Regions from separate parts of the Paenibacillus sp. VCA1 genome, predicted to be linked through region 2. Evidence: predicted binding sites of a transcription regulator. Region 2 holds the regulator's gene; each other region holds the start of a gene.
The links. The regulator Rex, encoded in region 2, represses fermentation and respiration genes when NADH is low (regulators of the CRP and FNR family bind a similar motif). The targets are predictions, from matches to a motif close to TTGTGAAATATTTCACAA.
Positions count from the first base shown of each region.

Region 1: the regulator Rex is predicted to act here: its motif matches at 7,777-7,794, upstream of RJP21_RS02030 (DUF1641 domain-containing protein).
Region 3: the regulator Rex is predicted to act here: its motif matches at 7,263-7,280, upstream of pflB (formate C-acetyltransferase).

Region 1 is NZ_JAVLSX010000001.1:484,545-495,259, reverse strand. Features, by position in the region: gene RJP21_RS02075 (DUF4179 domain-containing protein) at 1-412, opposite strand, end outside; gene RJP21_RS02070 (sigma-70 family RNA polymerase sigma factor) at 402-929, opposite strand; gene RJP21_RS02065 (Rrf2 family transcriptional regulator) at 1,152-1,586, opposite strand; gene RJP21_RS02060 (putative RNA methyltransferase) at 1,993-2,889, shown strand; gene RJP21_RS02055 (DUF4179 domain-containing protein) at 3,037-4,653, opposite strand; gene RJP21_RS02050 (RNA polymerase sigma factor) at 4,601-5,206, opposite strand; gene RJP21_RS02045 (MBL fold metallo-hydrolase) at 5,592-6,308, shown strand; gene RJP21_RS02040 (TetR/AcrR family transcriptional regulator) at 6,310-6,879, shown strand; gene RJP21_RS02035 (CcdC family protein) at 6,982-7,518, shown strand; gene RJP21_RS02030 (DUF1641 domain-containing protein) at 7,990-8,430, shown strand; gene RJP21_RS02025 (NAD(P)/FAD-dependent oxidoreductase) at 8,468-9,646, shown strand; gene RJP21_RS02020 (hypothetical protein) at 9,851-10,120, shown strand; gene RJP21_RS02015 (L-lactate dehydrogenase) at 10,198-10,715, shown strand, end outside.
Region 2 is NZ_JAVLSX010000004.1:84,277-94,991, reverse strand. Features, by position in the region: gene asnS (asparagine--tRNA ligase) at 1-1,264, opposite strand, end outside; gene RJP21_RS09655 (acetate/propionate family kinase) at 1,315-2,523, opposite strand; gene RJP21_RS09650 (3-hydroxyacyl-CoA dehydrogenase family protein) at 2,520-3,392, opposite strand; gene RJP21_RS09645 (AAA family ATPase) at 3,538-5,040, opposite strand; gene RJP21_RS09640 (hypothetical protein) at 5,040-5,564, opposite strand; gene RJP21_RS09635 (cell wall elongation regulator TseB-like domain-containing protein) at 5,895-6,410, opposite strand; gene RJP21_RS09630 (amidohydrolase) at 6,434-7,747, opposite strand; gene RJP21_RS09625 (redox-sensing transcriptional repressor Rex) at 7,722-8,387, opposite strand; gene dinG (ATP-dependent DNA helicase DinG) at 8,449-10,715, opposite strand, start outside.
Region 3 is NZ_JAVLSX010000002.1:81,994-92,708, reverse strand. Features, by position in the region: gene RJP21_RS03885 (hypothetical protein) at 148-864, shown strand; gene RJP21_RS03880 (hypothetical protein) at 1,014-1,715, shown strand; gene infC (translation initiation factor IF-3) at 1,798-2,268, shown strand; gene RJP21_RS03870 (hypothetical protein) at 2,286-3,197, opposite strand; gene RJP21_RS03865 (Crp/Fnr family transcriptional regulator) at 3,678-4,394, opposite strand; gene adhE (bifunctional acetaldehyde-CoA/alcohol dehydrogenase) at 4,618-7,236, shown strand; gene pflB (formate C-acetyltransferase) at 7,488-9,749, shown strand; gene pflA (pyruvate formate-lyase-activating protein) at 9,814-10,551, shown strand.

The DNA.
Region 1 (10,715 bases), on a different contig from region 2:
CCAGATGTTTCCGGTCGGTCATGATCCCGTCCACCGTAACATGAAACCCGTCATAGGATGCGGCCCTGCCCACCGGCTGATATTTTCCCTGATCCAACGCCTCGCGCAGCATCCCTCTTTTGCCGACCTCCCATTCCACATAAGACGGGATTCGCTGATCGGCTGCCGTTTGCAACTCTTTGAGGCCGCCTCCAAAACGCATGTCCGGCACATAAACGGCGGCTGCCACGATAAGCAATAACGCCGCCGCGCAGGACACAGCCGTTCTGCCGATTCTCCGCCGGGTCCTCGCCTGGCCGCCCCGCAGCATGCCGCTTCGAACCGCGCTTTCCAGCCGTTCCTCCGAAATTCTCCGTTCGGCAATGTGCGCCGGCTCGAAATACTGCTCCAGCAGCCGCTCCTCATTTGCCATGGTATAATTCGCCTCCCGCGCTCATTTTCCCCCGCAGTTGCTTTAAGCCTTGGTGAAGCCACGTTTTTACGGTCCCCTCCGGTTTGTCCAGCACTTTCGCGATTTCGGCAAGCGTCATGTCCTGATAATATTTGAGCGTCAGCACATGCCGGTATTTCGGGCGCAGCCGCTGCATCGCCTGATGCAGGTCGAGCCTGCTGTCGCTGATCATTTCGGCCGCGCGTTCTTCCCTCTCCACGTTTAAAGGAAGCAGCCGCTTCCTCCGCTTCTGTTCATCGATGCAGCAGCGGATCAAAATCCGGATCAGCCATGCCTGGAACGCCGAAGGGTCCTTCAGCTTGCCGTAGTTCATCCAGGCTCTGCACACCGCTTCCTGCACCGCCTCAAGCGCATCGGCCTCATGACCCAAATAGCTGTATGCGATGCCGTACAGCTTTCTCTTTACTCCGGATACCTGGGCGTAAAACGTCTCCTCATTTCCTTGGCTGGCAGCGGCGGAACGTTTCGGGTCCACCATAAACGTTGCCCCTTTCCTGCATTTTCACCGGCCGGTGAAGTTCATCGACGGATCGGGCTTGCCGGAATCGATGAAGGATTTTGCAAATTCCATACTTATAAGACAGCGACGAAACGCAAACGGTTTTATTTTTTTCGGCGTTGCCGGCGTTGGCCAAGACGAAGCAGCAAAAAAGCAGCCCCCCGCTTCGGAAGCTGCCTGTTTTATAGCCATGTTTTGACGTTACACCGGGTCCGCGGTGCCGGCCTCGACGATTTGGCGTTTGACGTCCTTCATCGTAATTCCGTCCAAATAACGCTCCAGCGCCGATTCCCCGCCGCTGTATATTTGATCCATAACCCCCTGGATATTGGACGCGACCTCGCAAGGAAGCTCCTCGCCGCCGGAACACCATCCCGGCTTCAAGGAACCTCGGGCAAGCAGGCGATACAAGTCTCCCAGCGTCGCGTTTTCCGTTTCCGGATTCAGCAGATATCCTCCGCCGACGCCCTCCTTTGTCGCCACGTACCCATGCTTGCGCAGCAGGCCGAGCACTTTGCGGATGCGGGCGGGATGCGTGCAGACGCTTTTGGCGATTTCCTCGCTGTTAGCCATATGTTCCTCTTTTACGCTAAGAAGGGTTAAACAATGGACGGCAATGTTAAACTCACTATTCATTTTTGCTCCTCCTTATACTGTAATTATATGGTTAACAGTTGCTGATGTCAACCTGGGTCGGCCGTTTCTCCAAGCTTTCCCGAGGACTTTCTCACGTATCGTGTACCGTTACATTTCTAGTGTATCTTCGCGCTGAAAAGATAAACCCCATCCTTGTGATTTTATCTTGTTTCGGGTTTGCGTTACAATAGGGATACCGGAAAACGACTTCCGCGAATTTCGGACAAGGAGCTGACACCCGGCCATGATCCATTACATTCGTTTACGTTAATGAGAGGTGCAGGTTTAAATCAGCCCGGCCGCTTTTTTTTGAAGCCTGAGCCGAGGTTTATTTAACTGCGCCTTTTTCATTTGACCCGGGATTTGCAAAATCCCGAACCAAACGAATGAATGGGGTGTATTTGCGTTGTCCAAAAAAGAACATATGTTATCGCTGGCTGGCCTGCTGGCCCGCCACGTATCCCTTTTCCGCTGCCCGGTCTGCGGCATGGCCATGAACTTGGCGAACGAACGCAGCCTGTCGTGTACGTCGGGCCATCTGTTCGATCTCTCCCGCGACGGGTACGTTCACTTGATGCCGAACGCGAAGCCGGGCAAATACGATAAAGAGCTGTTTGCGGCGCGCAAGCTGATCAACGGCAGCGGGTATTTTAACAAGTTGCTGGAAGAGCTGTTTGCCGTCATAGCGGAACATTTCGGGCCGGAACCAACTGCCCCGATGGCCGTCCTGGATGCCGGATGCGGCGAAGGATCGCATTTGTCCGCTCTTCAAGCCCAACTTGAATCTCGTCTGCATCGGGACGTCATCGCGGTCGGGGCGGATCTGTCCAAACCGGGCGTCAGGACCGCGGCCAAAGGAAACCCCCGCGCCCTCTGGTGCGTGGCCGATTTGGCCCGCTGCCCGTTTCAAGACGAAAGCTTTGGCGTCATCACGAACATATTGTCCCCCTCCAACTACGGGGAATTCCGAAGGCTGCTCGCCAACGGCGGCATGCTGGCCAAAGTGGTCCCGGGACCGGAATATTTGCGGGAACTCCGGCAATTTCTGTACGGCCGCCAGGTCCGGCGGGACAAGGATCCGGAACGTACGGCCGCTTTGTTCGCCGAACATTTTCCGGATATGAAAGAGCGGCGCGTTCGATACGAAACGCTGCTCGACCCGCGGCATTTGGAGGCGATGCTCCGGATGACGCCGCTGTCCTGGCATGCGCCCGAGGAACGGGTTCGTCGGCTGCTCGCCCAAAGCTCCTTTAGGATGACGTTCGATTTCTATATTTTATGGGGCAAACATTTCATAAAGTGAATATTTCGGAACATCTTTTCCGCTAAAAAAAGCGTACCTCATTTCCAGCATCAAGCTGGAGGAGGTACGCTTTTTCGATTTGTCGTATAGTCTTCCTGCCGTTTCCCCGTTTTTTGGCGCGGTGCTCAATCCGGTATTTCCATGATATCAGTAGGCCGGCGGAGCCGCGTTTTCCAGGCCGGGGATCGACTTGCCCTTCGGCAGCTCAAAGGACCATTCCACGTTGTCGTACCATTTGTCGGTGACGGTGCGGATGAGCGTCGCCTTCTCCGGCAGCTTGCCCATTCCGTTCACGATAAAACCGGGATCCCCCGCGGCCTCGTTTAATACACCCCATCCAACCGATCCTCTGTACGTCACAGGGTATTCCTTCCCGTCCGAATCCTTCACGATCCATTCGTCATGGTTGAACATATTGCGGAATTTCCCATCCATCCGGATCAGGCTTACGGTCGGACCCGTACCCTTCTGCTGATTGGGATCGCGGTCGACCCAAAAATCGCTCAGCGTCAGTTCGTCCCCCTGATCCTTGAAAACAACCGGATGTCGTTTCAGCTCGTTTGGAACGAGCTCCACCGAACCGCTGCTGCGGACCGGAATGGAGTATCCGTCCAACACGAAACGCAGCTTCTGGCTGTCGTATGGCAGGTACCGGAACGTAAAGGTCCAGTGGCGCTTGCCTCCGCGCAGCTCGCTGTTCTGCGAGATGATCGTTTCCATATGCGGGGCCCTTAGATTGTTTACGCTCGATATGTCTTCCCCCTGCTCGTTTTCAAAATGGAACATGAGCTGCTGGTCGGCTTCAAGCCCGCCCGGTGAACGTTTGGCCGCTTCGCGGCTCAAAGACGTGCTTAACTCGAGCCGCACCCCGCTAGGCGTGCGAACCAGCTTTTCCATTTGGATCAGCATGCCGTCAGGCGTCGTATATTTTTCATGCAGCGGCGTCGTGATGTTCATCGCGTTGGCTTTTTGCATGTCCAGTTTGAACCGGAAATCCCAGTTTCCCTCGACGACCCTCTCGGTATAAGGAATTTGCAGCCGATCGACGTGCGCTTCCACGATCAGCGCATCCATCGGAATCTCCTTTACGAAAACAAACGTCAATTTATCGACCGTGTCCGAGCCTTCGATCCGCCGCAGCTCCGCCACCTCGTTTCCGTTAAGGTCCGTGATGCGGAGATCATTCCAATCAATCGCATAAACGAGGGCTTTCCCTTGCGGGTCCGTCACCTTTACACCCATCACGAGCCTCGTGGCATCGGCAACCACCTCGTCGATTTCGAGGGTATAACCTTTATCCTTCACCTCTACATGGGGATTTTGCACAATGCCGAGCTTGCGCGCATCGAGCATCCCGCTGTCCGTCGTCTCTTTCGAAAAAATGGACCTGACCCAATCGGCGATCGACGTCTGAGCATACAAGGTAAAGGTGCCGGTGACGATCAAAAGCAGCGCGACCCACAGCGCGCTTTTTTTGATAATGCGGCCAGTCCTGCGAGTCCGTTTGAAGGGGATCAAAAGCAGCTGCTCTCCGGACTCGTTCTCGATCTCGACGTCGGCCAGGGAAGCCATCACCCGCTCCGTAAATCCGTCAGGCAAAGCCGCCTGAAAAAGCAGCTCCCCCCAAGCCTTTTCCTCCTCCTCCGCCAGCCGCAGCAGCGATTGGCATTCAGGGCATGTTTGCGCATGGAGACGCGTTTCTTCATCCACACTATTTCCAGACCGAATGGACTCTTTGATCTGCGACAGCTTCGAGCATCTCATGTTTGATCCCCTCCTTATCCTTGACGAGTTTGCATAAGGACTTTTTGGCCCGGTGAAGCCGGTTCCGCACCTGATTCACTTTAATGCCGGCAATCCCGGCAATTTCTTCATAACTCAGCTCGTTCGTATATCTCAAAAGCAGCACAATGCGGTATTTCTCGGGCAGCCGTTCGATGAGCTCCCGCACTTCCCCGCCGGTTTCCTTGCGCAGATAGGCCAGCTCAGGCGTTTCGGCATGGTGCCTCCCCTGGCTGAGCAAACTGTCATCCGCCGGCGTGTCTTTTTTTTTCCGGTTTGCGTCCCTCATCACGTTCACGGCGATGGTGTACAGCCAGGAGGCAAAGCTGGAGTCCTCCCTGAAGCTCGCCAGCTTGCGGTAAGCTTTCAGAAAAGCTTCCTGCGTATAATCCTGGGCGTCCTGCGGACCGGCCCCCATGCCCAGAAGCAAACCGTATATTTTGTTTTTATGTGTATCCACCAGCTGCGCGAAGCTGTCCTTATGGCCGGCCAGCACTTGTTTGACAAGCGCAGCGTCCCGTGACGGGTCTATCATAAAGATCCTCCCCTGCTCTCTCTACCTCTGACCTTTCATATATGATGTAGACGAACGAAGCAGGCGTTTCCTCTCGCTTTTTCGAAAAATATTCCCGTAAAAGCGGAGCATTGGCTTCGAAGCCGAATGAGCGCTTTGCGGGGACAACGGAAACTTTCCCATCTCTTCAAAAAAAGGAGCCCTTCAAAATGAAGGGCTCAAAATCAGATTAGACATATGAAAGGGTTTACAAAACCATTATAGTATGAAACTGTCTTTTTGGAAACGCTTTTTTCAAAAGAAGGCGGCTTCTGCAACATGCGGGTAAAAAATACGATTGCAAAAACTAATGTGATTAGTTATAATGCTAACAAGATTAGTTTAGTGTATGGGAGGATGATTGTTTATGAAAAAAACAACGGTTCATCAAGTTACCCAGCTTTCCTTTATGCCCCGCCTGTTCCCCGTCAATGTGTATCTTGTCGAAGAAGAGGACGGCTTGACCTTAATCGACGCAGGCATGCCGTTCAGCCTGAAGGGGATTTTAAAAGCGGCGAAGTCGCTCGGCAAACCGATAACCCGCATCCTTCTCACCCATGCCCATGGAGATCATGTTGGTGCTTTGGACGGACTGAAGGAGGCCGTTCCAAGCGCTGAAGTGTATATATCGCGCCGGGATCAGGCCCTTTTGGCCGGCAGTCGCGCCCTTGAGGATGGGGAGCCGCAAATGCCGATCAAAGGCGACGTCCCGAAAAACATACGCACGAAACCGGATCGCCTCCTGACGGACGGAGAACGGATCGGCTCGCTTCTGGCCATCGCCACTCCCGGACACACGCCCGGCCAAATGGCATTCCTCGATACCCGGAGCAACGTCCTGATCGCGGGCGACGCTTTCCAGCTCCGGGGCGGCATGGCGGTATCCGGCGATATGCGGCCGCTTTTCCCTTTTCCCGCGATGGCGACCTGGAATAAAGAAGCGGCCCTTGCCAGCGCCCGCCGCCTGGCCGATTTGAAGCCGTCCTGGCTGGCCGTCGGCCACGGCCGGATGCTCGAGCGGCCTGCAGAAGCGATAAACGAAGCGATTCGTCGCGCCGAAGCCGCTTTTCGGGAGGTGAAATAAGATGGCCAAAATGGGCCTTGACCGCCACACCCTTCTTGTCGCCGCCGCCGAGCTCGCCGATGAATCCGGCCTGGACTCGTTGACGCTGGCGGCGCTGGCGCAAAAGCTGAAGGTGCGCTCCCCTTCCCTTTATAACCATGTGAACGGCCTTCCCGATTTGCGGGCGGCGCTGACCGTCTACTGCATCCGCCTTCTCGTCGAGACGACGCGGGATGCGGTCATCGGCAAAACGGGGGACGAAGCCGTCCAAAACCTGTGCAAAGCGTACCTTGGTTTCGCCCGTTCCCGCCCCGGCTTGTACGAAGCCTTTTATAAGGTAAATACGCAGCATGAAGAACTCGAATCGGTGAAACAGGAACTGCTGAACCTCTTTTTGCGGATCATGGAGCCCTACGGGCTCGGGGAAAAAGAAACGCTGCACGCCATCCGCGGGCTGCGCAGCCTTTTGCACGGATTTGCGTCGCTCGAGCAGCATGGCGGTTTCCAAATGGACCTGCAAGTGGATGAAAGCGTGGCTTACGTTTTGCAGGCGTTTCTGCGTGGACTGCGCGCGGATAGAGGCGGATCATAAGTGATAAATGTCATACGATGGTCAAGTTTACTTCTTGCCTGGCGTGATATAATATAGTTATACGTGATTAATTATATCTTTACGCAGAGAGGAGTCTTGAACTTGGCTCATATTAGTCCCTCGTATCTTCAAATCGGATCTACCGTGGGGGCTCTGGTTATGGCGCTTCTGGTCATTTTCGTCCGTTTGAAGGCCAGCAATAGACCTGTAACGATAAAAAAAATCATCATCCCGCCGCTGGGCATGGCAACAGGCTTCCTGATGTTCGTGGCGCCGCAAGTCCGGGTTCCATGGCTTTGGGCTTTGGCCGCCTTTCTCGTCGGCTGGTTTTTATTTTCATATCCGCTCATTCGCAGCACCAAATTCGAAGTTTCGGAAGGACAGGTGTTTGCCAGACGTTCCAAAAGCTTCGTCGTCATTTTGTTCGCCCTGCTGATCGTTCGGACCGTCCTTCACCAGGTCATTGACGAATACGTTTCGATACCGCAATCCGGCGCGCTCTTTTTCCTGCTGGCGTTCGGCATGATCCTCCGCTGGAGGGTGTTTATGCTGAAGCAGTACCGCTCCATTGAAGCGTCAGGCGAACTAAACGGCAATCCGGTGCCGGAGAGCTCTACCCCACCGAACGCCCAATCATAACCGCATATGCATAGAAATATAGAAGTACCGCCTTTTTGCGTGATCGCCGCACAAGGCGGTTTTTTCATGCTTTAAGCAGCTTTTTTGCTTGCATCTTGCGGCGTTCAAGGGTATATTGCTGTATGGAAATGCAGAACCTAAGGCAGAAAGACGGAAAGCGTGGCAACATTTTCATCAAGGTGCAGTTTGTTGAATTTGTCACAATTTGCGCACAAAAATGGAGGAAAACAGAGAGATTGGGACCAAGAAGACGTATACTTGTGTAAAACTTCACAATTTGTGCTTAACGCTTGAAATGCCTCATTATCCTTTTGGTGAACATTATGTTAACATAGGTAATGATGAGTTAGATTGCGGCCTTTTTCACTTGGGGAAGGTCTGTTGCTTCTAGACCCCTCTGCCCAAAAAGGGTCTATTAGCCCTTTTTAAAATAAAATTAAGCACTGCTGCTTACGCAAAGGAGAAATGGACATGTCGGAAACAATTACTGATGCAAAGACTGAACAAGCGAATGCGCCTGTCAGCCAAAATCAACAGGATTTGCTCGACCAGCTGCTCAAGCCCGAGGTTCAGGAATCTTTGACCACTCTGGTCAACCATCTTCCAAAGCTGACTGAGCTTGTGAATGTATTGACAAAGTCTTACGATTTCGCTCAAGCCGTGGCTACGGACAAAACGCTTAAAAGCGATACGGTCGGCGCCATTCAGGAAATGGCAACCCCGGTTATCAAATCGGTGAAATCCGTTGCCGCAAACGTGATCGAAGCAAAAGACCGCGCAGAAAGCAGTCAAGAAGTGATCGGTCTTTTTGGCCTGCTCAAATTGCTGAAAGATCCGCAAGCGCAAAAGCTGTTCCGTTTCGTGAACGCTTATCTCCAAGTCTCTGCTGAAAACGCGAAAGAACAAAAATAATCCACTTTAATATTTAGGTAAGGACGGAGGAAAAACTATGTCAAAACATATTGTCATTTTGGGTGCGGGATATGGCGGACTCCTCTCCGCGCTGACCGTTCGTAAATATATGAACAAAGACCAAGCGCGCGTGACCGTGGTGAACCAATATCCGACTCACCAAATCATTACCGAGCTTCACCGTCTGGCTGCAGGCAGCATCGAAGAAAAAGCGATCGCCATGCCGCTCGACAAACTGTTCAAAGGCAAAGACATCGATGTGAAAATCGCCAAAGTCGAGTCTTTCTCCGTAGACAGCAAAGAAGTTAAACTTTCGGACGGTTCCAAGCTGAGCTATGACGCGCTTGTTGTCGGCCTTGGCAGCATCACCGCTTACTTCGGCATTCCTGGACTCGACAAATACAGCATGGTGCTTAAATCCGCTGACGATGCCAACCGCATTCACCGCCATATCGAAGAGCGCATCCAAGCTTACTCCCAGACAAAAGATCCGGCTGACGCAACGATCCTCATCGGCGGCGGCGGCTTGACCGGTGTCGAGCTCGTGGGCGAAATCGCCGACATCTTGCCGAACCTGACCAAAAAATACGGCATTGACCGCAGCGAGATCAAATTGATGCTCGTCGAAGCTGGCCCTAAAATTTTGCCTGTGCTTCCCGACCATCTGATCGAACGCGCGACAAAAAGCCTGGAAGACCGCGGCGTAACGTTCTTGACCGGACTGCCTGTAACGAACGTGGAAGGCAACGTGGTCGACCTGAAAGACGGCCAAAAAATCGTCACCAACACCTTCGTATGGACCGGCGGCGTGCAAGGCAATCCGCTTGTCGGCGAATCCGGCCTGGAAGTCAACCGCGGACGCGCAACCGTCAACGAATTCCTGCAATCCACGTCCCATAAAGACGTATTCGTTGCCGGCGACAGCGCCGTATACTTCGACGAAACCGGACGTCCTTACCCTCCAACCGCGCAAATCGCATGGCAAATGGGCGAGCTGATCGGCTACAACCTGTATGCGTTCCTGAACGACAAAGCATTCGAAAAGTTTGCTCCGGTAAACTCCGGTACGCTGGCTAGCCTTGGCCGCAAAGACGCGGTAGCAACGATCGGCGAAAACAACATTTCGCTGAAAGGTCTGCCTGCGACGCTGATGAAGGAAGCAAGTAACATCCGTTACCTTTCCCACATCAAAGCTTTGTACACGTTGGCTTATTAATATATGAACGGAAGACTGCCGCTTTAAACGGCACAACAGGGCATCCCGCACGGTCCGACGACCGGGGAGGCCCTGTTTTTTTATCCATTTTCAGCGCGCCTATGTCCCGCCGCAAAATTCGATCTTGTCCGCGTGTTCTTGGACGTCCCTCTTCTCTATATCCTAAAAAGGGAAAAGATTTATGGCAAATGCAAGGAGGACGGCATGCGGAAGCTTGCGGCGGCGCAGCCTGCGGAATTTCAAGTTTGGGTTTTCACCCGCGCGGATCTGGCGAGGTTCATCATCATCGATATTGTATTCAGCTCGGCGCTTTATGCCGGTTTAAGACGGGTCAACGGGCATGACACGATTGCGATTCTCGGAAGCTCCGTTGGGACGCATTTGTGCAAATATTTGCAAAACCGCGGCTTCTTGCCCAAATTGCGGCCCGGAAAACCCGTCCGGCAGCTGCCCTGGCGCCTGACACCGGACTAGAAACAAAATAACTCGGCCGATTATGAGATTTTTATCACAATCTCGTGTACAATATTCATTGAAGGAGCGAATGAAACATGAAACGCAAAAGAAGAAGAGTTGCTATCGTAGGCTCAGGCATGGTCGGATCCAGCTGCGCTTACGCCATGATTAACCAATCCATCTGCGACGAAATCATGATGATCGACCGCACGTACGACCGGGCGCTGGCCCAGGCGCTGGACTTGTCGCATTGCATCGATTTTACCCATACGCGGACGACCGTGTATGCCGGAACCTATGCGGATTGCGCCGATGTCGATGTCGTTATTCTGACCGCGGGAGCCAATCCGAAACCGGGACAAAACCGGATGGACGTCTTGGCCGACGCCGCCGAAATTACGCGGCAGATCGTCACGCCGATCGTCGAGAGCGGATTTCAAGGGATTTTCATTACGGCCGCCAATCCGGTGGATATCGTTACGTATATGATATGGAAGCTTACCGGCTTTCCGCGCCACCGCGTGATCGGCACAGGCACGTCCATCGACTCGTCACGGCTCAAAACGCTGCTGTCCGACGTTTTTTCCATCGATCCGCGCAGCGTCAGCGGGTA
Region 2 (10,715 bases):
ACGGAATCGTTTCACGGACGTGGTCCAGACCGCAAATCCAAGCTACCGTACGTTCCAGACCGAGGCCGAATCCGGAGTGCGGAACGGTGCCATACGTGCGCAGATCCATATACCACTGATACGTTTCCATCGACAGGTCATGTTCTTTAAAGCGTTGTTCCAACAGCTGAGGATCGTCGATCCGCTGCGAACCGCCGATGATTTCGCCGTAGCCTTCCGGCGCGATCATGTCCGCGCACAGCACGACTTCCGGACGGTTCGGGTCCGGTTTCATATAGAATGCCTTAATTCCGGCCGGATAATGCGTGATGAACACGGGCTTGTCGTATTTTTCGGCAATCGCCGTTTCATGCGGAGCGCCGAAGTCCTCGCCCCAAGGAATGTCGAAGCCTTCCCCTTGCAGGAACTTGATGGCATCGTCGTACGTGATGCGCGGGAACGGAGCTTTGATGCTTTCCAGCTTGGAAACATCGCGTCCGACCGTCTCAAGCTCCGTTCTGCAGTTTTTCACGACGGATTGAACGACATGCTCGATAAACCGCTCCTGGATCCGAAGGCTTTCCTCGTGATCGGTGAAAGCCATTTCCGGCTCGATCATCCAAAACTCGATCAGGTGGCGGCGGGTTTTGGATTTTTCGGCCCGGAACGTCGGTCCGAAGGAATATACTTTGCCGAGCGCCATCGCCGCGGCTTCCATGTACAGCTGACCGCTCTGCGTCAAATAGGCATCCTCTTCGAAATATTTCGTGTGGAACAGGTTCGTCGTTCCTTCTGCGGATGTCGGAGTCAAAATCGGCGGATCGACCAGTGTGAATCCGTTTTGATCGAAAAATTCCTGAATGGCGCGGATGATTTCACTGCGGATGACCAGAATGGCGCGCTGTTTCGGCGCGCGCAGCCACAGGTGGCGATGGTCCATCAGGAAATCGACGCCGTGTTCTTTCGGGGTAATCGGATAATTTTCGGTCAGGTGGATAATCTCGATTCCCGTCACCGTCATCTCGTAGCCGGATTGGCTCCGGGGCTCTTCGCGGATGACGCCGGTCACGTAGACCGAGCTTTCCTGCGTCAAGCTTTTGGCGTCATTCCATACTTGCTCGGAAACCTCGCTTTTGACGACGACGCCTTGAATATATCCGCTGCCGTCACGCAGCTGCAGAAACTGGATTTTTCCGCTGGAACGTTTGTTATGAATCCAACTGCCGATCGTAACGGTTTCTCCTACGTGCTTATTCACGTCACGAATCACACTTTTGGTGGCCATGCCTAAATCTCTCCCTTTACAATAACTTGCTTAAATTCGAGCCATCGAATCTACGACTTCAATCCCTTTACAAGGCGGTTTGTGTCCCGGGCAATGACAAGCTCTTCGTTGGTCGGAACCACCAGGACTTCCACCTTGGAATTGGCCGAAGAAATGCGGCGCGGTTCGCCGGAGCGGATCTCGTTTAATTCCTTATCCAGCTCGACGCCCAGATAAGTCAAATTTTCGCATACTTTCTCCCGCAAAACAACCGAATTCTCTCCGACGCCTGCCGTGAAGACGATCGCATCGACGCCGTTCATGACGGCCGCATACGAACCGATGTATTTGCGGAGGCGGTATTCGTACATGTCGAATGCCAGCTTTGAATTGGCGTCGCCGTTTTGCATCCCTTCGGTAATTTCCCGCATATCGCTGCTTATGCCCGAAATCGCCAAAAGTCCGCTATGTTTGTTCAGCATCGAATTGACTTCGTTGACCGTCAGTTCTTCTTTGTTCATGACAAAAGGTACGATCGCCGGGTCCAGATCGCCGCTGCGCGTTCCCATCATCAAACCTTCAAGCGGCGTCATGCCCATCGAAGTATCGATGGAACGCCCGTTTTTGACGGCCGTGAGGCTGGCTCCGTTGCCGATATGGCAGGTGATGATTTTCAAATCCTCGATGTTGCGGCCAAGGAATTCCGCAGCAGCCAGGCTGACGTAATCATGCGACGTGCCGTGGGCGCCGTAACGTCTTACTTTATGTTTTTTGTAGAGCACTCTCGGAATGGCGTACAGATAAGCATGCTCCGGCATCGATTGATGGAAGGCGGTATCGAAAACGACCACCTGCGGAATGCTCGGCATGTTGGCTTCGGCAGCCTTGATCCCCATCATGGAAGCCGGGTTATGAAGCGGAGCCAGGTCGAACAGCTGGCGGATTTTGGACTTCACGTCGCTGTCGACGATCGCAGACTCGCCAAAATACTCGCCGCCGTGGACAACGCGGTGCCCGACCGCTTCGATCTCGCCGATCGAGCCGATCACGCCGTGCTCGGGGCTTGTCAGCAGGCCGAGCACTTTGCGAATCGCCGTCGTATGCTCCAAGATCTCGCTGACTTCCGTCACCTCGGCTTTGCCCGTAGGTTTGTGGGTCACGATGGAAGAATCCATCCCGATTCGCTCTACCAAACCTTTGGCAAGTACCGATTCGTCGGTCATGTCGTACAGCTGGTATTTGAGGGAAGAACTTCCCGCGTTGATTACTAGAATTTTCATGCCCGGTCACCATCCTTGTCATACTTGAAGAAGCCTTCGCCCGTTTTGACGCCCAAATGCCCCGCGCGCACCATCTTTTTAAGCACGATCGAAGGACGGTATTTCAGTTCGCCGAATTCGCGGAACATCCGCTCCAAAGCCGCAAGAACGGAATCCAGGCCGAAGCGGTCGGCCATCTCCAGCGGACCGTATTGGAACTGATACCCGATGCGCATCGCATCGTCGATGTCCTCGGGAGACGCAACCCCTTCCTGGAGAATGTGCAGCGCTTCGTTGATCATGAGGCAGATCATCCGGCTGGACACGAAACCTGGAGATTCGTATACCATGATGCCTTTTTTGTGAACGACTTCCTCGACAAAACGTTTCGTTTCCGTGAAGGTCGTGTCCGATGTTTTTAATCCGCGGATAATTTCCACCAGATCCACTTTGCTGACCGGATGAATGAAATGCATGCCGATGACGCGCTCCGGATACATGGTCGAGCTGGCCAGCTCGGTCAAGCTGAGCGAAGAAGTATTGCTGGCAAGAATAATATGGCTAGGGCATACCTGATCCAGCTGGGAGAAGACGACGCGTTTTGCGTCCAGGTCTTCGGAAATCGTTTCGATGACCATGTCGCAAGTGCCGAGCTCCGCAAGATGCACCACTTTATGAATTCTGCCCAAAATCAATTTTTTTTCCGCTTGGGTAATCGCCCATTTTTCAAGCTGCTTATCCAGGCTGAGTTCGATCATGGAATAAGAGTAATCGAGCTTCTCCGGCGTTTTTTCCACGAGCAGCACATCGAGGCCGCGTGTCGCCAGCATCTCGGCGATGCCTTGGCCCATCGTACCGCCGCCGATAACGCCAATCTTTTTAAAATACATGTTTCTCTTCCACCTTCCTATGGCCACTTATGCTTTTTCTATGTTGTACCCATATAACCTTTTGTATGTGAGGTACATGGTGACCCAAACTATAATAATAACTTAGCATAAAAAAAAAGTAAAAAAAAAGACCAGCATCATAGAATTATGCTGGTAATTGGGAATGTTCACGAAATAGTCGACGGAATTGGTCGCCGGACAGCGTTTCTTCCTTTAAAAGGATATCGAGCGACTGCTCGTAGATTGTACGGCGTTCTTCCAGCATCGTCCGTGTCCGTTTCATGAGATCTTCCAGGATGGCGGTATTTTCTTTCATCAGCTCTTCTTTCGTGACCATATCCAAATCCACGATGCCTAGCGAGGTCAATCCGGATTTCATCATGGTCTGCACGATGTTGAGCGCCTGCTCGAAGTCGTTGCTTGAACCCGTGCTTCGTCCGCCGTAGAAAATTTCTTCCGACGCAGCTCCTCCAAGCGCAATCATAATCTGCTCTTCCAGGAACGTTTTCGTATACAGATACTGCTCCTGCGTCGGATTATGACGCACATATCCAAGCGCTTTGCCGCGCGGGCTGAGCGCTACCTGGCTCACGCTGCCGGGCCGTACGAGCTCCGCCATGATGGCATGTCCGAGTTCGTGGATCGCGACGCGTTTTTTCTCTTCCAGCGTCGATTCACGGTCGGTGCGTTCGCCCATCATCACTTTGTCAATGGACATGGACAAATGTTTTTGTTCTATTTCTTTCAGCCCTTCACGCATCGCATAAATGGCTGCTTCATTCATGACGCTCTCCAGCTGGGCCCCGGAAAAGCCAAAGGATTCTTCGGCGATTTTTCCGAGATCGACATCGGTTTTCAGCGGTTTGTTTTTTGCATGGAGCCGGAGAATATGCTCCCGGCCCTTTTTGTCGGGCAGATCGACCTGGATATGCCGGTCGAAGCGGCCCGGACGGAGCAGCGCGCTGTCGAGCATTTCTTTGCGGTTCGTCGCCGCGATCAGCAAAATTCTCGGACTGTCGGACGAATAAATTCCGTCCATCTCGGTCAGCAGCTGGTTCAGCGTCTGGTCGTATTCGCGCTGCTGGCCGCCCTCGCGTTTGCCGCCGATGACGTCGATCTCATCGATGAAAATGATGGCGCTTTGCTTGTTTTCCTTCACGGCTCGGTTTCGCGCTTCGCGGAACAATTCACGCACACGTCCCGCGCCGACGCCGACGTACATTTCGACGAATTCGCTGCCTGAAGAAGCCACGAATACCGAATCCGTGTAATGAGCCGCGGCTTTGGCCATCAGCGTCTTGCCTGTTCCGGGAGGACCCGTGAGCAGAATCCCTTTTAACGGGCGGATGCCCAGCTTGCGGATCTCTTCATGTTTGATCAAAAAATCCAGGGCTTCCATCAGCTCCTGCTTGGCATGATCCTGCCCGCCGATTTCTTCGAACGTCAGCTTCTTGGGGCCTCTCTTCTTGCGTTTGCGTTCCGTTCCGGCCCCTACGGCCAGCCCGCCGCGAACGCTCGCCATGAACAGCAGCCCGCCGACAAGCAGCGTCGCGATGATCAGCGGAATGATGTTGACGCCGATATATGCCAGAAATATGAGCAGCACCGGAACGAATCCGATGAGAATCTCTTTGGACCATCTAGGCATTATTCCCACACCCCAATCTTTCCGGGGTTCCGGGGTAATACGATAAATTTGCTGTGTTCGCCGTCGCTAAGGCCGATATACACGTTTTTGGCATCCATTTCCGTTTGGGTTTTAATGCCGGTATCTTTCGCAAGCTGATCCAGCTTGGCCGGAATTTCGGTATATTTCTTGTTATCCATCGCTTCCGCTACGGAAAACATGGCCGAGTCCCAAAAACGGTTCAGCTTATCGGAAGAGTGGTCCACAAAGTCGAAATTCAGCTCGCGGTTCCCCACCACCGATTTGCCTTGCGTCGTAATTTGATTCACAAGGCCGGAAAGGTTCGTGTCCGGCTTCAAATCCAGCTTCAGGTTGATCTGATTGCGGCTAATATCGAATTGGGCGTTGTTGACGCCTTTATAATTTTGAACGATTTTCTGCAGCGGACCCTGCATCGTCGTCTGGCGGTAAATGAACCAGCCTCCGAACAGCAGCGCCGCCGATATGACAACAGTAATCGCAATTGGTATTGGACGCAGTTTCAAAACGTATGTCCTCCTCTCATATTCTAAAACTATTTTCTATATATATATCATACGAAAAATAGACAACCGCGGCAAAGAGCTTTAAGCATAAGCATCTCGTCACGGTCATTCAGGACTTTTCCGATTTGCATTTCGACACGACTGTCACACCAGATCGATAGAGTATATCGAATCACTACAATGAAGAGTATATCACATCGTATATACTAAATCGAAGGTAATGTGTGAAAGTATTTAAAATATTATCCTGCTCACGCCAAAGAACCCCATTTTCATGAGGTTCTTTTTCATTCTTGAACGGACAAATCTACATATGACGCCTATTTTTCATTACCGGTTCGGCAGCGTAAACGGGCCTCCGATGCTTTGGCCGTCGCTAAACCGATAGAATTGGTAGTAATAATGATCCTTCGACCAGTAAAAAAGCTGCCAGGCATACTGGCCGTTATACATTCCAGGCACGATCTTCAGCTTTTTCACGTCGGGTATCTCCTTCAGCGCCTTCTCCCTGACCTGATTTTCCGAAATGCCGTTTGAAAGCAGCTCTTCGTGAACCGTGCCTTCGCCGGATTTGACTTTGCCGTCTTCGTCCATCGTTACCCATACCATCACCGGCCGATTGTCTTTGTCCAAGCCTTCGATCGCCCAGCAGATCGTATCCCACACCGATTTTTGGGCTTCGGTCACCTTTACGAGGCTGGTCTCCTGCTTCGCCTTCAGAATCGCTGCCGTCTCCTGGGCCCGGATGTCCTGAGTTACGTATATGTAATAACGGTAAAGTCCGAAAACAAGCAGCAGCAAAACGACGATTCCGAGAAAAATCCATTTCTTCTTATTCTTCAGCATAAGCTCCCCTATCTGTTGCCGTCCTATCGGGCCAAGAGACCTTCAAAAGCGGCTTGGGCTTCCCGGCGGATGCGCTCTTCGTCCATGGTCAGGCAGGCGCCGTGTTTCACGACCTGCTTGCCGTCCACCCATACGTGCTCGACGTCTTTGCCGCAAGCTGAATAAATGGCGTGGGAAATCAGATCGGTGTGCGGAAGAAAATGGGCCTGGTCGGTGTTGAGCGCGATGAAATCGGCTTTCATTCCCGGAGCCAGCGTGCCGACGTCTTTCAGGAAAAGGGACTCCGCGCCGTGGACCGTTCCCATTTTCAGCGCTTCGTACGCCGGAATTGCCGTCGGATCGCCGGAAACCCCTTTATGGATCAATGCGGCGAGACGCATTTCTTCGAACATATCCAAATTGTTATTGCTTGCCGCTCCGTCGGTTCCCAGAGAGACCGTCACTCCGGCCTTGAGCAAGTCCGTCACGCGCGCCACGCCGCTTGCCAGCTTCAGGTTGCTTCCCGGGTTATGGGAAACGGCCACGTTGTTGCTCGCCAAAATGCCGATTTCTTCATCGGTCAAATGAACGGCATGCGCCACCAGAGACGGTCTCGAAAATACGCCGAGCTTTTCCAGATGGGCAACCGGACGCAAACCGTATTCCTTGACGTTTTGCTCCACTTCGGCCATCGTTTCGGACATATGGGTATGCATCGGCAGATCCATATCATGCGCCGCCTGCACGAATTTTTCGATATAATCCGGAGGGCAGGTATACGGCGCATGCGGCGAAATCATGGTCGTGATCCGGCCGTTGGCCTTTCCGTTCCAGTCGCGCGCGAATTGGATCGCCTCGTTCAGCTTGTGGCGCTGAAGCTCCTCGGAACACAAACCGATGACGCCGCGCATCAGGGAGGCGCGGATTCCCGATTCTTCCGTCACTTTCGCCACTTGATCCATATGGTCGTACATGTCGAGGAAGGTTGTCGTGCCGCCTTTCAGCATTTCCAGTACGGATAAGGACGTACCCCAGTAGACATCGGATGAAGTGAATTTGGCTTCCATCGGCCACATTTTTTCCTGAAGCCAGATTTGCAGGGCCAGATCATCCCCGTATCCGCGCAGCAGCGACATCGCCGCATGTCCGTGCGTATTGACCAATCCGGGCATAAAAAACAGATGCGTCCCGTCGAATACGGGAACATCGCCTTCAAGTTCCGGTTTTTCTTCCCCGATATAAGCGATGCGGTCGTCCTCGATCACCATATATCCGCGGATTACCGGCTTGTCTTGATCAGGCACGGCAAAGCTGCCGTTCGCGATGATCCATTTATTCGTTGTCTTGTTCTCCGTCATCGGTAGAACCTTCCTTTCCGTTATCCAAATAATATGCCAAGCTCAGCAGGTCGGTCGTAAAGTCCGCCGCATGAATCCGGATGTTGGCCGGAGCCTTCAGGATCGTCGGCGCGAAGTTCAGAATCGCTTCGATTCCGGCCCCGATCAATTGATCCGCCACGTTCTGGGCTTCGACGGCGGGCACGGTGATGATGCCGATCCGGATATTGTGCTTTTTGATCGTGTCCGTCATTTCCTCCATCGGCTGCACCGTAAGCGTATTGATCCGTTTTCCGATCTTTTTCGGATTTTCGTCGAACACCGCCACGATTTTAATGTTTTCGCGAAGGTAATAGTTGTAATTCGAAAGGGCCTGGCCCAAATTCCCGGCGCCTACCAGCACCGCGTTGATCTGCTGGTCCAGGTTCAGAATGTGGCGGATTTTTTCGATCAGGTACGAAACGTCATACCCGATCCCTTTCCGGCCGAAATCGCCGAAATAGGCAAGATCCTTGCGGATTTGCGCCGGATTCAGGTCGAGTTTCAGGCCAAGCTCCTGGGAGGAGACCGTCGCAACCTCCCGCTTGTTCAAATCATTCAAATAACGTAAATATACAGGCAGTCTGCGGACGACCGCTTCGGAAATTTTCTCCGATTTCATGCTTGTTCCCCCTATTTAACAGCTTAATTTCTATCGTTAACATCGTATGAAAAGAGGTGCGTTAACCCTCTTGAAGCCATTCAGATATACGGGGAACCATTTTTTCCGTATTCATATGCTCCATCTTTGGCCCCGGCAAGGAGTAGAGAAAATATTTCCCGTAATAAGACTCGATCACCCGCGTATCGTAAACGATGACGATGCCGCGGTCATTCGCCGTGCGAACCAAGCGGCCGAACCCCTGTTTAAAACGGATAACCGCTTGAGGCACGGAAAGCTTCATGAACGGATTTTTTTTCTGGCGCTGTAAAAGCTCCGCTTTCGCTTCGTACAGCGGATGGTTTGGCGGCTGGAACGGAAGCCTTACGATCGCAAGGCAGGTCAATGCCTCGCCGGGGATATCGACCCCTTCCCAGAAGCTGCTCGTACCGAGCAGCACCGAAGCGCTGCTGTCCTGGAAACGTCTGATGAGCTTGGTACGGCTGCCGCTGTCGACGCCTTGGCCGAGAACGGTGATGTCGCTGCCCGCAAGGGTGTTTTTCAACGGCTCATGCACCTGCCGCAGCATCCGGTACGAAGTGAACAGCACCAGCATCCGCCCGTGCGTCGCAACGGCCGCGTCCGCCAAGGAGCGCACCAGCGTATCGACGAACACGGCGTCGCCGACGCTTCCTTTGACGCTGGGGAAATCCCGCGGGATGACGAGAAGCGCCTGATCCCGGTATTTGAACGGAGACGGAAGCTGCACGGTCACGAGGCGACCGCTTTCCTGGTCTTCCTCCAGGCCGAGATTGTCGATCATATATTGGAAGGATTTGTCTACCGACAACGTCGCCGACGTTAAAATAACGCTTTTCTTTTTGTCGAAAAACAATTCCTTCAGCTGTTTGCTGACATCCACCGGGACCGCGTACAACTGCAGCGATTTGCTGCGGAAATGGCTGCTGGCTTCCATCCAATAAACGACGGTTTCATCGTTCAAGTTCATGAAGGTCCGCAGGTCGTCGCGTTCGGCGGCAAGATCCTTGAACAGGCCGCTGAGGTCTGTAATCAGGCTGTCGGCGCTGTAATCGTCTTCGTTTTCCTTGTATTCCGCCAGCATTTTTTCGCCGCGGCGGACGATCTCGCTGATTTTGACGTGGATCTGGTTTTCCAGCCCCTTCAGCGCTTCCCACTCCTGCGGCCATTTCGACGGCTGCAGCCGGAGCACGAATTGCCCCGCTTCGCCCGGCGAAACGTCATTTCGTTCCGGCATCAGGGCGAAAAGGGATTCGCTGAGCTTATCCCATGTTTCCTTGACGTCCACCAAATCTTCGCTCATGCGGTCAATCGCGGCGATCCAGTCGCTTGCCCGCTCCTGTCCGGACGGCTGCAGCTGCTGGCGAAGAGCGATAAGCTGTCCGCTGCGCGAATCTTTGTACAGCCGTGTCAGCGTGTGGACGACGCTAAAATACTTCATATTCAGGCCTAGATGCTTGCCGGCCACGTCCTCCAAATGATGGGCCTCGTCGATGACGAGACGTTCGTAAGACGGCAGCAGCTGATGTCCTGCTTTGACGTCGGTGAACAGCTTGGAGTGGTTCGTGATGACCACGTCCGCGATGCCCGCCTCATGTTTCGCCCGGTGGTAATAACATTTGCGGAACCATGGGCAGCTTCGTCCCAGGCAGGAATCCGAATCGCTGCTTACCGTTTCCCAGAAATCGCCGCCCCTTCCGCCGAGATTCAGTTCTTCGTCATCCCCGTTTTCGGTCTGCGCCAGCCATACGATCATTTGCGCCGCCGTAATCGTATCTTCCTTGGGATTAAAAAAGTCTCTTCTGTTTATTTTATGTTCAAATTTTCTCAAACACAAATAATGTTGTCTGCCCTTAAAGACGGCCGCCTTGAACGGAAACGGCACAACCTGCGTCAATAAAGGCACGTCCCGCTCGCGCAGCTGCTCCTGAAGGTTGATCGTATGCGTGCTGATCATCACTTTCTGCTGCTGCTTGACGCTTTGGTATATGGATGGAATGAGGTAACCAAGCGATTTGCCGGTCCCCGTTCCCGCTTCGATCAGCAAATGCTTGTCTTCATTCAGCGCGTTCATCACCTGGTCGAACATCATCGATTGCGGTTCGCGCTCCTCGTATTGGGGCATAATTAGTTTAAGCCGTTTCTGGATTTCGCCCAAATATTCGTCAAATTCCATCCCGGCGAGCGGATTGCCTTCCGCCTCGTCCCGCGGAGGTTTCATCTCGGTCCAGTCTTCGACGGCCAGGGCGAACTGACGGTAGAAATTGTGGCTGTTCAAGTCCTGGATCGGCTCCTGCTCTTTTTCCTGGC
Region 3 (10,715 bases), on a different contig from region 2:
GTTATACGAAAACATGCGAGGGTGGAATGATGCTGCATAAAACTGGTTGTTTTTTCTATTTTTAGGCACAGACTTGCACCTTGCCGCAGGTTCTGTAGTATAATTGGAAATAAACTGCCTTTTCGGCGCTTAAGGAGGCGGATGAAGATGAGAAAAATAGTACTTTCCCAAGAAATCAGGTATGGCCAAGAGGATGTTAACGAACTTGAAAGCGCTTCTATCAAAGTGCGGAAGATTTACGACAAAACGATCTCAATGCTGGCTCAGCATGTACCGGAATCTGTACGAAAGTATTGGGCCTGCCCGAAGCCCGCTCAAGAACCGCTCTCCCCATGCGGAGAAAACAGCAGTCCGGTCTTTCAAAAATGGATTCAAAGCCCCTCCGGATGGAAATGCGTAGGCTGCGAGCGCCATTACGTCGAGCCCGTCGACGGCGCGAAAGAAAAGGAGCATCCGGGCAGACGCGAATACGTCTTCCATAACGGCAGATTGCAAAGCATGATGCTGCAGCTGTTCATCTGGTCGCAATTCGAGGAAATTTCGCTGTTTTATCCCGTTCTCGGCGACGCCCCTTTTTACGATGAAGAAGAGATGGAAACCATCTCGGCTTATTTCGTGCCTACCTATGTCACTTCCCTTCCTTTCGAGCAATCCGGCAAACCTTTCAAAAAGCACAATACCCGCGTGCCCGTTTACCAGGAACTGATTTCCGCGCCGCCGCTGCTCCTCCATCTGGATGGAGAGGTTCTGGAGGGGACGTGGATGACGGGCGTTTATGTCGACCGCGGCCATTTTCTCGGTTTGGGTCCATATTTGAAAAACTCGGACGGCACAAGAACGTTCATGCAGGCGCTGATCAATTGAGTTTTTGGTCTAAACCTGTCTAATCCCTGTCGAAAACGATCGCTCCATTATGGTAAAATAGAGTTCTCAGGCGAGGACTCTATTTTTGGTTCATAGAGACTGCAGCCGCTGAAGCACCATGCAATGAATAAAAAAAGGTGGTGCCCAAAATGGGGAACAGCTTCAAAAAAGTAATCGCTTTCATCACTGCCGCCATGGTTTTGCTGGCGGGCTGCGATGGCGTCAAATCCAAGGATGCGGCCGCAGTGGCATCCGGCGAAGGTTTTTCGCCGATATTGATTTCGGAAAAAGACGATTTTTTCTCTCAGGACACGATTCGCGATCTTGAAAAATATTTGGAGCAGGGGGTTACGATCCGGGAAGGCCTGAAAAACAGCGGAATCGTCACCTTTGCGGACGACGGGAGCATCCATTCGATCAGCCAGGTATCGCTTTCGCCCGCCTTCACCTGGGGAATCGAGCTCAACGATAAAAAGCTTGGAAAGGACAAGCTGGATACGGTGTTGAAGGAAAACGACGAGCTTGGCATCTCCATTGAACCGACGGATCCCAAAACGAAAGAGGTCCAATATTCCGTGCTTAAAATCAACGGCGGGACCATCATGCCCTCGATTTCGCATACGTACATCCTGCCGTACGCCGAAAACGAAAACGTGCGGGACATGCTCACCAGCACGGATTTCATCGAATTGACGTTGAACAAGCGCATGGTTCATTCGATCAAAGGATACGTCTCCAAAGCGGTGGAAAAATGGGTAATTAAAGTGAACGGCAAGGAATTGACCGAAGACGGTTTTGACATGAGGCTTTCTCCTTTGGACGAAGTGGAAATCAAGCTGGACCGGGCTTAGCGCGGCATCATACATACGGTATGTCCGGCGCCAAGCCCGGCGTGCGGCTTTATACGACAATACGAACGGGAGCGTACGGAAAATGCTGATGAACGAAAAAATCAAAGCGTCGGAAGTGGAACTGACGGGACTAAACGGAGAGGATCTCGGCGTCATGCCGACCGCGGAAGCGTTGGCGTTGGCCAAAAAGCTGAAGGTTGACCTGGTTTGCACCTCGCTGATGAGCAGTCCCCCGCCATGCCGGCTCATCGGGGCGGGAGACGCCAAAAGGGAAAAGCAGCAGGCGAAAGCGGCGGAACGAGGCATGAAGGTAAAAGAGATCCGGCTGACGCCGCAAATCGAGGAGCATGATTATGAAACGAAACGGCGCCAGGCGGAGAAGATATTGCAGTCCGGCGACGCCGTTTTGCTTGTCGTTCGAATCAAAGGCAAGGAAGGAACCGCCGCCAAAGAACTGCTTGAGCGGCTGGCAAAGGATTTGAGCCATGCAGGGCATCGGACGTCGGGAATCCAGCTTAGCGGGAAACAGGCTTCGGTGCAGCTCAATCCGTAAGAACGGTTCATTTTTAATTAATTTTTCAAGTCACGCCAGCCGTCAAAGTCATGAATGGCGATGCCGGCGTAGGCCGGATTGTCTTTAAGCATGTCCTGAAGCTCGGCCATTTGATCATACATGACCTCGGCCCCTTCCTGGTAAAAGGTAATGAAATCCCCTTCGAGGCTTGGTTTCGTTTCTACGGCGGCCATGGCGGCTTTGCCGAGGTCTGCCGCAGCCTTCAGCGTGCTTTGGGCGATGTCGTTGATCCCTTTGGCCGTATTGCGGTAAGACATGACCGTAACCGAATCGAATTGGCCGATCATAAACCGGTTAAGGGCCGTTTTGCCGTCGGAGGCGGTATAATTGCCGAGCCAGAACGGGATGTCGGCCGACAACGGCAGCCCCATGCGATCGGCTTCGTTTCGAAGGTAGCGGACGTTGCTTTCCCACTGGCGGATGACATCGGGCAGGTCTTCTTTCCACTCCGGGAGCAAATGGGGTTCGATGTCGACGTGAATGCCGTGGAACGCTTCGTTTTCGCCTGCCGCTTGCTGGTAGCTTTTTACCCAGTTCAGAAAACCGGTAATTTCTTGCCGATTCGACGTGAGACCCCATCTTGGGGCGCCGTTCAGCGCATCCACCTCAATGCCCAGAGCCGCCGACTGCTTAATAAAGCTTTTATAATAGGTCACGGGGATGTCGGCATTGATTTGCAAATAGACAAGGTTTACCTCATGCCGGGTCAGAAACGTCAGAACCTCCTGCGGATCCCGCCGGATCCATTCGGTTTTCCACAGCCACGTGGCTTTTTGGTCATGCGGGGCCGCGGCGGTTTTGGGAGCCGGTGCCGGTTGGGACGCAGCCGCTCCTTCCTCCGTGCCGGAAACCATGGTGCCGACAAAGGCGATAATCGTCAATATGCGCTGAATCCATTTTGATGCCATACTCTCTGCACTCCTTATACGATCTATACGATCCATGATCCATTATGCCCTCGTCGTTTGCGGCGAAATGGGTTGTTGGTCTTATGGATCAACACGGGCGGGCCGGATGCCGGTCCTTGTTTCGGGCAGCTGCCGGGACTGTGTCCGCCTGGCGGTGAACGATGATCGAATGATATTTTAGGAATAATTGCGCAATGAAAATAAGACCAAAGAAATGCGCAACATCATGTTCATCGGTTCTCTATTCCGAAAGTTTTATAGGACTTTAGAATCAAAAGAGGTCTTTTTGGCTTCGTGATATGACATATTTAGGTATTTTGGAATGATGGGACTGGAATAAGGGGTGGATTACAAAATTTGTCAGGGGTATAGGTCTTAATGCATGCTAAAAAACCTCCGTTGGCCGAAATGCGGTCCTGGAGGTTTTTTTGGCTTTATGGCGACGGGAACATCGGCGATGCTGGCCGGCGGCTTAACGGCTTAAATACGGCAAATCTCTTTCGGACACATCTCGCAATGGCAAACGTCCTGCAGCATTTCAAGGTTTTTAATGACGATAAGGCCGTTTTCGTATTCGATGGCGCCTTTTTTGCGGAGATCGCCGAGCAGCCGGTTTACGCTTTCGCGCGTCGAGCCGATCATGTTGGACAAATCCGTGTGGGTAATTTTTTTGTTGATCAAAATGTCATCTCCGTGTTCCTCGCCGTACGTATTGCTAAGCCGGATCAGCGTCGAGCAGAGGGCACCCGGCTTGCCGTACAACATCAGGTCGCGGAACTTGGTCTGGGTCAGCCGGTGATGGACGCCCATCCATTTCATGAAATCGATCGCGAAATCGCAGTGCTGGCAGATCAGCACTTCGAGGTCTTTATGGTCGATGACGCCGACGACGCTTTCTTCCATCACTTCGGCGGTATAACTTTGCTTATGGCTGAAAAAGGGATCGGCATGGCCAACGATGTCTCCCGCTTGGTACATGTACAAAATCAGCTCTTTGCCCTCATCGGTGGATTTGGTCAGCTGGATGCGCCCGCTTTTAACGTAAAACAACTTGTCGGAGCTGTCGCCTTCCCAAAACAAATGGGATCCTTCGGGCGCGGTCCGGTCTTGCATGATAGCCATCAGGCGCTCCAGGTTTTGTTCGGAGAAGCAGCTTGTATTCCCGCGGGTTTCGATTACGTTCAGTTGGTTGCTCATACTCGTTATCCCCTCTATCTCTTTAATTTTTAAAATAAATTTTAAGTAAATTATAACCTGAAAAAAATGGTTTTTGGGGACTTTGAAGACCGAAAAAGTGTCGAAATTCCGAATTTGTGATTATTTTCACTTTCGTGTGAGAAAGATCATCTCCGGACGGTTCCGGTTTTGTTATGATCAGGCCAGAGATAGGATTTCAAAATAAACTGGAAGGATGAGAGACATGGCTGTAAAAAAAGAACCCGCTGCAGAACAAAAACAGCAGTCGCCGGAAGCGTACATCCAGAACTTGATCGACAAAGCGAACGAGGCGCAAAGGAAGTTCATGGACATGACGCAGGAGCAAGTGGACGGGATCGTTCAGGCGATGGCCCTGGCCGGGCTTGATCAGCATATGCGGCTGGCCAGGATGGCCGTCGACGAGACCGGCAGAGGCGTATATGAAGACAAAATCACCAAAAACATGTTTTCCACCGAATACATCTATCACAGCATCAAATATGAAAAAACGGTAGGCGTCATCGAAGACAATCCGTACGAAAGCTACCAAAAAATCGCCGAACCCGTCGGCATCATCATGGGGATCACCCCGGTGACCAACCCGACGTCCACGACGATGTTCAAAGCGTTGATTTCGATCAAAACCCGCAACCCGATCATTTTCGGCTTCCATCCATCGGCGCAGCAGTGCAGCCGCGAGGCGGCCAAAATCATGCTGGAGGCGGCGGTGAAGCACGGGGCTCCAGCCGATTGCATCCAGTGGATCGAAGAGCCGAACATGGAAAAAACGAATGCGCTGATGAACCATCCCGACGTGGCGCTCATTTTGGCGACGGGAGGATCGGGCATGGTGCGCGCCGCTTACAGCTGCGGAAAACCTGCTCTTGGCGTCGGTCCGGGCAACGTGCCTTGCTTCATCGAAAAATCGGCGGACATCGATCAGGCGGTGACCGACCTCATTTTGTCCAAATCGTTCGACAACGGGATGATTTGCGCTTCGGAGCAGGCGGTCATCATCGAGGAGCCGATCTTCGAGGCGGTCAAAAAGAAAATGACGGCGAACGGCTGCTACTTCGTCAATAAGGAAGAAACCGCCAAGCTGACGGCAGGCGCCATCAACCTGGAAAAATGCGCGGTCAACCCGGCCATCGTCGGCCAATCCGCGGTGAAGATCGCGGAAATATGCGGTTTCAGCGTGCCGGTGGGAACCAAAATTTTGGTGGCCGAAATCGAAGGCGTCGGTCCGAAGTATCCGCTGTCCGCGGAAAAGCTCAGTCCGGTGCTGGCCTGTTATAAAGTAAAAAACGCGGCCGAAGGCATCCAGCGTTCGGCGGAGGTCGTCGCGTTCGGCGGCATGGGACACTCGTCGGTCATTCACTCGCATAACGAGGAAGTGATATCGGCGTTCGCGGACCGGCTGCAGACCGGGCGGATCATCGTCAATTCGCCGTCGACCCACGGGGCGATCGGGGACATTTACAACACGAACCTGCCTTCATTGACGCTGGGCTGCGGTTCGTACGGCCGGAATTCGACGTCTTCGAACGTAACCGCGGTCAATCTCATCAACATCAAAAGGGTGGCGCGCCGTACCGTGAATATGCAATGGTTCAAAGTACCCGACAAGATTTATTTTGAAAAAGGAGCGACGCAATATTTGGCCAAAATGCCGGACATCAGCCGGATCGCGATCGTGACCGACGAAATGATGGTGAAGCTGGGGTATGTCGAAAGGGTCGAATATTTCCTGCGCCAGCGCCAAAATCCGGTCGTCATCGAAGTGTTTTCGGAAGTGGAGCCCGACCCTTCGACGACCACGGTGGACAGGGGCACCGACATGATGAGACGGTTCCAGCCGGACTGCATCATTGCGCTTGGCGGGGGCTCGCCGATGGATGCGGCCAAAGCGATGTGGCTGTTCTACGAATATCCGGATACGGACTTTTCGAACCTGAAGCAGAAGTTTATGGACATCCGCAAACGGATCTACAAATATCCGCGCCTCGGGAAAAAGGCCAAATTCGTTGCCATTCCGACGACCTCGGGCACGGGCTCGGAAGTCACCTCGTTTGCCGTCATAACGGACAAAAACCAAGGCAATACGAAATACCCGCTTGCGGATTATGAATTGACGCCGGACGTCGCGATCGTCGATCCGGAGTTTGTCTACACGCTGCCGAAACGGGCGGTGGCCGATACGGGGATGGACGTGCTCACGCATGCGATCGAGGCCTATGTATCGGTCATGGCCAGCGATTATACGGACGGACTGGCGATCAAAGCGATCCAGCTCGTGTTCCAATACTTGGAGAAGTCGGCGCTGACCGGGGACAAAATTGCCCGCGAAAAGATGCATAATGCTTCGACGCTGGCCGGAATGGCCTTTGCCAATGCGTTCCTTGGCATCAACCACAGCCTTGCGCATAAATGGGGCGGCGAATACCATACGGCGCACGGCCGGACCAACGCGATCCTGATGCCGCACGTGATCCGTTACAACGCGAAAAAGCCAAGCAAGTTCGCTTCGTTCCCGAAATATTCGCATTTCGTCGCCGACGAGCGGTATGCGGAAATCGCGCGCATTTTGGGATTGCCTGCCCGCACGACGGAGGAAGGCGTAAACAGCCTGATTCTGGCCATACGGAAATTGAACAAGGCGCTTGGCATTGAGGAATCGTTCCAGGAGCTCGGATTTGACGCCAAAGAATTCGAAGCAAAAGTCGATTACTTGGCGGACCGCGCTTTCGAGGATCAATGCACGACGGCGAATCCGAAGCTGCCGCTCGTATCGGAGCTGGCGGACATTTACCGGAACGCGTTTTACGGTCGGTTCGAGGAGTAGGCATTCGGTACATGACGGCTGCGACAATGTGATATATGTCACAGCCGTTTTGGCGGAAGTTTCTTAAACTGGACTTGTAAAGGAAAACGCCGCATCGATGAAAGATCACAAGCAAGAACGCAGCAAAAGCCAATGATAAGCAGCAGCATAAAGCAAAAATTAGCAAGATCACGCCATATAAGTGAATGAAATCACAAATAGCAAAACGCATCGATGCGGCGGATCATATCCTGAAAAACGGAGGGATTCCAATGTCTGTTCTGGAACAAGACGTACAAACCATGCAGCCGGGCTGGCGCGGGTTCAAAAAAGGAAATTGGATGAACAAAGTCAACGTCAACGACTTTATCGAGCGTAATATCATCCCCTACCTGGGAGACGAAGATTTTTTGGCCGGGCCGACGCAGAATACGACGGAGCTGTGGAAAATCGTATCCGATTTGACCCAAAAGGAAAGGGAAAACGGCGGCGTGCTGGATGTGGACGTTCATACGCCTTCGACGATTTTGTCCCATGGGCCGGGATATTTGGACAAAGAAAAGGAACAGATCGTCGGCGTCCAAACCGACGCCCCGTTCAAGCGGTCCATCCAGCCGTTCGGCGGCATCCGCATGATGGTCGATGCATGCGAGGCTTACGGCTTCGAGCTTCCCCAAGAATTGATCGACATCTTTACGAATATCCGCAAAACGCATAACCAGGGCGTCTTTGACGCTTACACGACGGAGATGCGCGCGGCGCGCAAAGCGGGAATCATTACCGGCCTGCCCGATGCTTACGGCCGCGGCCGGATTATCGGCGACTACCGCCGCGTCGCCTTGTACGGCGTCGATTTCCTCATCCAGCAGAAAAAACGGGAGCTGCTCGAGCTTGAAGTCGATGCCATGGAGGAGGACGTCATTCGCCTGCGCGAGGAATTGTCCGAGCAAATCCGCGCGCTCGGCGAACTGAAGCAAATGGCCGGAATGCACGGCTACGACATCTCCAAGCCGGCGCAAAACGCCAAGGAAGCTTTCCAATGGCTATATTTCGGTTATTTGGCGGCCATCAAAGAGCAAAACGGCGCCGCGATGTCGCTGGGACGCGTTTCCTCGTTCCTCGACATCTACATCGAACGCGATCTGGCAGAAGGCACGCTGACGGAAACAGAGGCGCAGGAGCTTGTCGACCATTTTGTCATGAAGCTTCGGATCGTCAAGTTTCTGCGGACGCCGGACTACAACGAGCTGTTCAGCGGCGATCCGACCTGGGTGACGGAGTCGATCGGCGGGATGTCGGTAAACGGGCAAACCCGGGTGACGAAAAACAGCTTCCGCTTCCTGCATACGTTGTACAATTTGGGACCGGCGCCGGAACCGAACCTGACGGTGTTGTGGTCGGAAAAACTTCCGGAGGCATTCAAGAAATATTGCGCGAAGGTATCGATCGAGACGAGCTCGATCCAATACGAAAACGATGATTTGATGCGCCCGATTTACGGCGACGACTACGGGATCGCCTGCTGCGTGTCCGCGATGCGGATCGGCAAGCAAATGCAGTTTTTCGGAGCCCGCGCAAACCTGGCAAAATGTTTGCTGTACGCCATTAACGGCGGCATCGACGAAAAATCCGGCGCGCAGGTCGGACCCGAATATCCGGCGATTACGTCCGAGGTGCTGTCGTATGACGAAGTGGTCAAACGGCTGAAGCCGATGATGGAATGGCTGGCGAAGCTGTACATGAACTCGCTGAACGTCATCCATTACATGCATGACAAATACTGCTACGAACGCATCGAGATGGCGCTGCATGACCGCGACATCCTTCGCACGATGGCCTGCGGCATCGCCGGGCTGTCCGTAGCGGCCGATTCGCTGAGCGCGATCAAACACGCCAAAGTGAGACCGGTCCGCAATGAACGGGGCATTGCCGTCGATTTCGAGATCGAAGGCGAATATCCATGCTACGGCAACAACGACGATCGGGTGGACGGCATCGCCGTTTGGCTGGTGGAAACGTTCATGGGCATGATCCGCAAGCATAAAGCGTACCGGAACGCGCTGCCGACCCAATCGGTCCTGACGATCACCTCGAACGTCGTGTACGGCAAAAAAACGGGCACGACGCCGGACGGACGCAAGGCGGGCGAGCCGTTTGCGCCGGGCGCCAATCCGATGCACGGACGCGACAAGAAAGGGGCGCTCGCTTCCCTCAGCTCGGTAGCCAAACTCCCGTATGAGGACAGCCTCGACGGCATCTCCAATACGTTTTCGATCGTGCCGAAAGCGCTCGGCAAAGAGCCCGAGGTCCGCAAGTCGAACCTGGTATCGATGCTGGACGGATACTTCGGCAGCAAAGCGCATCATCTGAACGTCAACGTATTCGACCGCGAGCAGCTCATGGACGCGATGGAGCATCCGGAGAACTACCCGCAGCTGACGATTCGCGTATCGGGTTACGCCGTCAACTTCGTGAAGCTGACGCGCGAGCAGCAGCTCGACGTCATTAACCGTACGTTCCACGGCTCCATGTAAACCGGGGCACGGGCTCTCCCGTGCCGAACCGGACATCAAGCGGATGCGGAAAGGATGACTTCATATGATCAAAGGGCATGTACACTCCATGGAAACCTTCGGAACCGTCGACGGGCCGGGCATCCGCTTTGTCCTTTTCATGCAGGGCTGCCTGCTGAAATGCCAGTACTGCCATAACCCGGATACCTGGGCGCTGGACGGCGGCAAAGAGATGACGGTCGAGGAAGTGCTGGCCGAAATCGAACCTTATTTGCCGTATTACCGGGCATCCGGGGGCGGCCTTACCGTTTCGGGCGGCGAGCCTACGCTGCAGTCGCATTTTGTGGCGGAGCTGTTCGAGGAGGCGAAAAGACGCTGGAACCTGCACACGGCGCTCGACAGCAACGGCTTTAACGAAGCGGAGCGGATTCATCGGCTGCTGGACGCGACGGACTTGGTGCTGCTGGACATCAAGCACATCGACGACGCCGAGCATATCAAGCTGACGGGGAAATCCAACGAACGGACGCTGCAGACGGCGAAATGGCTGTCGGAGCATGGGCGCAAAATGTGGATCCGGCATGTGTACGTGCCGGGCATCCATGACCGCGAGGAACACCTGATCGACCTCGGCCGGTTCATCGGGACGCTCCGGGGCGTCGAAAAATTCGAAATTCTTCCCTACCACCAGATGGGCGTCTACAAATGGGAGGCGCTTGGCAAAACCTACCCTTTGGAAGGCGTTCCGAGCCCTGCCGAAGAAGAGGTGCAGCGCGCGTACCGTTTGATAGAAGCCGGGCGTAAACAAACCGAATCCGCATAAGCGAATCGCCTGAAGAGCTCTTTTCTGCATAAGAAAAGGGCTCTTGGTTTGTCTGCGGAACCTTGGGAGGCTGCCGTTTTTGCAAATTTCCGAAATAGTAGAGATTTTTATCCCCAAAATAGCAGATTGTTGCACTAACGTTGATGTATACTCATTCTTATAAT